DNA from 3 places in the Leclercia sp. W6 genome. Region 3 is predicted to be linked to each of the others. Evidence: predicted binding sites of a transcription regulator. Region 3 holds the regulator's gene; each other region holds the start of a gene.
What was found. The regulator CRP, encoded in region 3, controls carbon source genes, mostly activating them, when cyclic AMP is high. The targets are predictions, from matches to a motif close to ATGTGANNNNNNTCACAT.
Positions count from the first base shown of each region.

Region 1: the regulator CRP is predicted to act here: its motif matches at 1,404-1,421, upstream of rhaB (rhamnulokinase).
Region 2: the regulator CRP is predicted to act here: its motif matches at 1,550-1,567, upstream of udp (uridine phosphorylase).

Region 1 covers NZ_CP031104.1:3,764,824-3,767,093, forward strand. Annotated here, with positions in the region: gene rhaB (rhamnulokinase) at 1-1,248, opposite strand, end outside; partial or broken gene rhaS (HTH-type transcriptional activator RhaS) at 1,549-2,270, shown strand, end outside.
Region 2 covers NZ_CP031104.1:3,889,642-3,891,911, reverse strand. Annotated here, with positions in the region: gene rmuC (DNA recombination protein RmuC) at 1-525, opposite strand, end outside; gene udp (uridine phosphorylase) at 665-1,426, opposite strand; gene DVA43_RS19010 (dienelactone hydrolase family protein) at 1,678-2,270, shown strand, end outside.
Region 3 covers NZ_CP031104.1:4,083,232-4,085,501, reverse strand. Annotated here, with positions in the region: gene DVA43_RS19920 (phosphoribulokinase) at 1-194, shown strand, start outside; gene DVA43_RS19915 (OsmC family protein) at 285-689, opposite strand; gene crp (cAMP-activated global transcriptional regulator CRP) at 999-1,631, shown strand; gene DVA43_RS19905 (YccS/YhfK family putative transporter) at 1,689-2,270, shown strand, end outside.

The DNA of each region.
Region 1 (2,270 bases), 320 kb from region 3:
GGCGTTGGCGCACAGCTGGTTGAGCAGCTGGTTCTGGCAGCCGCCGCCCACAATGTGCAGCTCGCTGAACGGCTTCCCGCGCAGGGTGGCCAGCTCGTGCAACACCTCGGCATAGAGCAGGGCGAGGCTGTCGAAGATGCAGCGCGCCAGCTCGGCGGCGCTCTCCGGCACCGGCTGCGCACTTTCGCGGCAGGCGGCCTGGATCTCGGCGCTCATATTGGCCGGATTGATAAAGCGATCGTCATTGGGGTTGATCAGGAAGCGGCACGACGGCAGGGTTTCCGTCTCAGCGATCAGGGCAGCCAGGTCGCTGATACCTTTTTCCTTCAGCACCCGCTGCAGCAGCCACAGCCCCATAATATTTTTCAGTACCCGGTAGCGGCCCTCTGCGCCGCCCTCGTTGGTAATGTTGGCCGCCAGCGCGCTATCGCTGGTGTAGGGGGTTTTGCTCTCAAAGCCCATCAGCGACCAGGTGCCGGAGGAGAGATACGCTGCATCCTTTGAGGCCAGCGGGGCGGCGATCACCGCGCTGGCGGTGTCATGGCTGGCGACGGCCACCACCGGGATGGCATTCTCCTGGGGGCAAATCCAGTGACCGATCACATTGCCCGGATGGGTCGGCGTGCCAAACCAGTCGCGCGGCGCGCCGGTCCAGTTGAGCAGGTTCTCGTCCCAGGTATCGGAATTGATGTTCACCAGCTGGGTGGTGGTGGCGTTGGTATATTCCCAGTTCATCTGGCCGGTAAGGCGGTAGCTGAAGTAGTCCGGGATCAGCAGGGCGTGGGCGACCTTCGCCACCAGCTCCGGCTGCTGCTCAACCAGGGCACGCAGTTGATAAAGGGTATTAAAGGGCAGGAACTGGATGCCGCTGCGGCCATAGATCTCCGCTTTGCCCAGCTGCGCCAGCGCGTGCGTCATTACCCCGTCGGTGCGGTTGTCGCGGTAGGAGACCGGCAGGCCGACGCGCTGGCCGTGGCTGTCCAGCAGCACATAATCCACGCCCCAGGTATCAATCCCGATGCTGTCGATGCGAATGCCTTCTTCACAAACCTTATTCAGCCCGGTGCGGATCTCCGCTTCCAGGGTGTCGATATCCCAGCAGTCAAAGCCGTCCCGCTTTTGCAGACAGTTAACGAAACGGTGGATTTCGCGAAGCTGAAGCGTGCGCGCCTCGCGGTGGTAGCTTGCCAGCATCACCCGGCCGCTGGATGCGCCTAAATCGACAGCCACACAATGGCGAAAAGTCATGGTCCGGTCCTTCCTGAAGTCATTGCCGGACAGTGTAAAAAAGGGAAGGAAAGGCGACCTTCTTGCCACTGACAGTGCATTTCTGGCGCTGGCAAGAAAGCAAAGATGAACGTGAGAGAGTTCACATTTTCTGTTTTTAACGGCTCTTGCAGGCGATGTGACGGTGACCGCATTTCCAGATCTTTCCCGCTGCTTCTTGAAAAAGCGACAGGGTTTGCGCCATTTGCTGTCGAAAATTTAAGGTGAGGCGGGGAGCCCTAAATTACTATTTTGAGAACTCTTATCATCTGGTGACCCGTTATGACCGTACTGCACAGCGTGGATTTTTTTCCTTCAGGCCACTCGCCTGTGGCGATTGAGCCGCGGCTGCCCCAGGCTGCCTTTCCGGAACATCATCATGATTTTCATGAGATTGTGATCGTGGAGCACGGTACGGGTATCCATGTCTTCAACGGCCAGCCGTACACCATCAGCGGCGGAACGGTCTGCTTTGTGCGCGATCATGACCGGCACATGTATGAACATACCGATAATCTGTGCCTGACCAACGTGCTCTATCGCTCCCCGGAGGCGTTCTAGTTTTTGTCGGGATTGAATCAGCTGCTGCCCCAGGAGCAGGACGGGCACTATCCGTCGCACTGGCGGGTGAACCAGGCCACGCTGCAACAGGTGCGCCAGCTGGTGAGCCAGATGGAGCAGGCTGAAGAGGGGCAGGAGACGCACGCCCTCGCCAGCCGTGAAATCCTCTTTATGCAGCTGCTGGTGCTGCTGCGCCGCGGCAGCCTGGTCGAAGGGGCGGCGGATAACGACGCCCGCCTCAACCAGCTGATGGCCTGGCTGGAAGATCACTACGCGGAGGATGTCTGCTGGGAGACGCTGGCGGATAACTTCTCTCTTTCGCTGCGCACCTTGCATCGCCAGCTCAAACAGCACACCGGGCAGACGCCGCAGCGCTACCTGAACCGGCTGCGGCTGATTAAAGCGCGGCATCTGCTGCGCCATACCGATGATAGCGTCACAGA
Region 2 (2,270 bases), 190 kb from region 3:
GCGAATTTCATGGGCCAGCGTGTGTCGCTCCCGCGCCTCCTGACCAAAGCTGTCCTGCACCTGGCGACGAAAACCGTCCAGCTGTTCGCGCAAGGGAGTCAGCAGAACGTTCAGGCTCTGGCGGTTTTGCTCGTCAACACGGCGGTTGCTCTGTTCAAAGATGCGATTGGCCAGGTTTTCGAACTGCTCGCTCAGGCGCTGTTCGCTGTTAATCATCTGGCGGATTTTGTCTTCCGCATGCAACTGGGTGGATTCCAGGCGGGTGGTGACTTCGCGCAGGTCGGCTTCCAACGAGGTGTTGATATCCCGCAGATTACGCAGTTCGTTATTGAGTAGCTCGCACTCGTCGCGCCAATGTCCGCTTTGCGCCGCCTGTTGTTTCAGCGCGCTTAAGGCAGCCACCATCTCCTCACGTTCGGCCAGCTGATCGGCTTTTTGCTGCGCATGCTGATAGCTGGCGAACAACCAGCCCACGCCGACGCTGACCAGCGCGATAACGACATAAAAAAGGATGGAAATATCCACGACGCCCCCTGCATCAAGGTATGACCCGCACAAAATAGAATTGTGCTGTATAAACGTCCAGTTTGAAAAGGGTTTTCTGCGAGGGGCTACGCAAAGAAAAAGGCCGAACGGGTCGGCCTTTGGCAAAGAAAAGGAGTAATTACAGCAGGCGGCGGGCCGCTTCCACGACAATTTTCACCGCGTGGCTTTCGGTCTGCTTCATGGTCTCGGCGTTCGGGATCTCTTGCTGGGTACGGTTCACAATGACACCCGCGACCATACCGGCACGCAGACCCTGGCTTGCGCACATGGTCAGCAGCGTGGCGGATTCCATTTCATAGTTCATAACGCCCATGGACTGCCACTCTTCCATCGAGCCTTTGAAACGGCTGACCACGCGACCGGAGAAGGTATCGTAGCGCTCCTGGCCCGGGTAGAAGGTGTCAGACGAGGCGGTGACGCCAACGTGGGTGGTTGCGCCAACGGATTTTGCTGCTTCCACCAGCGCGGTGGTGCATTCGAAGTCGGCTACTGCCGGGAATTCCATCGGGGCAAAGTGCAGGCTCGCGCCGTCCAGACGTACAGACGCCGTGGTGACCAGCACGTCGCCAACGTTGATATGCGGCTGGATTGCACCGGTTGTACCGATACGCAGGAAAGTACGGATACCCAGCTGCGCCAGCTCTTCGACGGCAATAGAGGTAGACGGGCCACCGATACCGGTTGAGCACACGATCACCGCTTTACCATCCAGCTCTGCCCGCCAGGTCGTGAATTCGCGATGGGCTGCCAGCTTAACCGGCTTATCCATCAGCGCGGCGATCTTTTCCACACGCTCAGGATCGCCAGGGACGATAGCGAGCGTAGCCCCTTGTAAATCGTTTTTAGTGAGGCCGAGATGAAAAACATCAGACTTAGACATAGAAAACTCCTCTGTGGGTCAGTTTGTCAGCAGAAGCAAAGCGGTACTTTACCGAAGGAACTGGCTTCATTTCGTGATAGACATCACCGCTAATGAAATTGATTGCATTTAATTACCATGAAATAGTGATTAACATCACATTAACGACTTATATCGTTATCTGTTGCACAAAAGATAGCCTGTTTCGGGCACTGTGGATTGTTAACCTGCGGACTATATTTACTTTTGCGCTAATTGGTACGGAGAATGCCATGACTGGAACATCTGGATTTGCCCCTGCTGCTGATCTGCAAGCCTCAACCGTTGTCACTACCTCCGACGAGGCGATTACCGCCGGGGAGACCTCGATTCCGACCCAGGGCGATAATATGCCCGCTTACCATGCCCGGCCCAAAAATGGGCAAGGGGCATTGCCGATCGTCATCGTGGTTCAGGAAATTTTCGGCGTACATGAGCATATTCGCGATATCTGCCGTCGCCTGGCGCTGGAAGGGTATCTGGCGGTCGCGCCGGAGCTCTACTTCCGTCAGGGCGATCCGAACAAGTACAGCGACATCCCTACCCTGTTCAGCAACCTGGTCAGTAAAGTGCCGGACGCGCAGGTGCTGGCGGATCTTGACCACGTCGCCAACTGGGCAGCGCGCAACGGTGGCGATCCCCATCGTCTGCTGGCGACCGGTTTCTGCTGGGGCGGACGGATCAGCTGGCTCTATGCCGCCCATAACCCGCAGCTGAAAGCAGCCGTGGCGTGGTATGGCAAACTGGTCGGCGAGAAAACCCTGAATTCACCAAAACATCCTGTCGATATTGCTACCGATTTAAACGCCCCCGTACTGGGGCTCTA
Region 3 (2,270 bases):
ATGAGAGCTTTGTGGTGATCCATTTCCGCAATCTGGACAATATCGATTACCCCTGGCTGCTGGCGATGCTGCAGGGTTCGTTTATTTCACACATCAATACGCTGGTGGTGCCGGGCGGGAAGATGGGGCTGGCGATGGAGTTAATCATGACGCCGCTGGTGCAGCGGTTAATGGAAGGGAAGAAGATCGATTGAGGCGTGTTGCCCGGTGGCGCTACGCTTACCGGGCCTACAAGGTTCTGTAGGCCGGGCAAACGAAGTGCCGCCCGGCGTTTGATCCAGGACTTACGCCTCGATCACTTCATACGAATGGGTAATATTGACCGCTTTCTCCAGCATCAGCGCCACGGAGCAGTACTTCTCCGCAGAGAGATCCACCGCGCGGGATACCGCAGCATCTTTCAGCGCTTTGCCGGTCACCACGAAATGCAGGTTGATATGGGTGAAGAGACGCGGCGCTTCATCCCGACGCTCTGAGGTCAGTTTCACTTCGCAGTCGGTCACATCGTGACGCCCTTTTTGCAGAATCGATACCACGTCGATAGCGCTGCATCCTCCCGCCGCCATCAGAACCACTTCCATCGGGCTGGGTGCTTTATCACCGGAGTTGCCATCCATCAGAATCTGGTGCCCCGACGCGGACTCACCGAGAAACGTTAAACCTTCAACCCATTTCACACGTGCTTGCATTTTAACTCACTCCAGGATTGCATTTTTCTTGTCAGATTACGCGCCAGTAACAATTCTGGCAACGGAAGTCGACCTGCATCAAGCTGAAGCGAGACACCAGGAGACACGCGGCAAAAGCTATGCTAAAACAGTCGAGATGCTACAGTAATACATTGACGTTGCACATGTATGCAGAGGACATCACACATTACAGGCTGCTAATCAGTGTGACAGCCAGACCCCAGGCAGGGGAAAGAATACGATTGCAACCCCAGAGTACAGGTACAGAGCCAGACTCTGGAGCCAGCTTATAACAGAGGATAACAGCGCATGGTGCTTGGCAAACCGCAAACAGACCCGACTCTCGAATGGTTCTTGTCTCATTGCCACATTCATAAGTACCCATCGAAGAGCACGCTGATTCACCAGGGTGAAAAAGCGGAAACGTTGTATTACATCGTCAAAGGCTCAGTGGCAGTGCTGATCAAAGATGAAGAAGGCAAAGAGATGATCCTCTCTTACCTGAATCAGGGAGACTTTATCGGTGAACTGGGCCTGTTTGAAGAAGGTCAGGAGCGTAGCGCCTGGGTCCGTGCGAAAACCGCGTGTGAAGTGGCTGAGATCTCTTATAAAAAGTTCCGCCAGCTGATCCAGGTTAACCCGGATATCCTGATGCGCCTCTCTTCGCAGATGGCTCGCCGTCTGCAGGTTACTTCCGAGAAAGTGGGCAACCTCGCCTTCCTGGACGTAACGGGCCGTATCGCTCAGACGCTGCTGAACCTGGCGAAACAGCCAGACGCCATGACCCACCCGGACGGTATGCAAATTAAAATTACCCGTCAGGAAATTGGTCAGATCGTCGGTTGCTCCCGTGAGACAGTGGGCCGTATTTTGAAAATGCTGGAAGATCAGAATCTGATTTCCGCCCACGGTAAAACCATCGTGGTTTACGGAACACGTTAATTCCGCTCAGACGGCGTGGCATCGCACGATGACACGCCGTTTTTGTCTCTCTCACCCATGTGGCGCAGGCTCATTTACCACCCGGAAGTTAACTACGCACTGCGGCAAACCCTGGTGCTGTGTCTCCCTGTGGCTGTGGGTTTAGTTCTCGGTTACCTGCAATACGGCCTTCTGTTTTCTCTCGTTCCCGCCTGCTGCAACATTGCGGGTCTCGACACGCCCCATAAACGCTTTTTTAAACGCCTGATGATTGGCGGCTGCTTGTTTGCCGGCTGTAGTCTTGCCGTGCAATTGCTGCTGGCGCGCGATATTCCGCTGCCCCTCATTCTGACTGCCCTGGCGATGACGTTAGGGGTCACGGCGGAGATCAGCGCTCTGCACGCCCGCCTGCTGCCCGCCTCGCTGATTGCGGCCATCTTTACCCTCAGTCTGGCGGGAAATATGCCGATCTGGGCGCCGCTGCTGATCTACGCCCTGGGGACACTCTGGTACGGTCTGTTTAACTGGTTCTGGTTCTGGCTGTGGCGGGAGCAGCCGCTGCGTGAATCCCTGAGCGTGCTCTACCGCCAGCTGGCCGATTACTGCGAAGCGAAATACACCCTGCTGACCCAGCATACCGACCCGGAAAAATCACTGCCG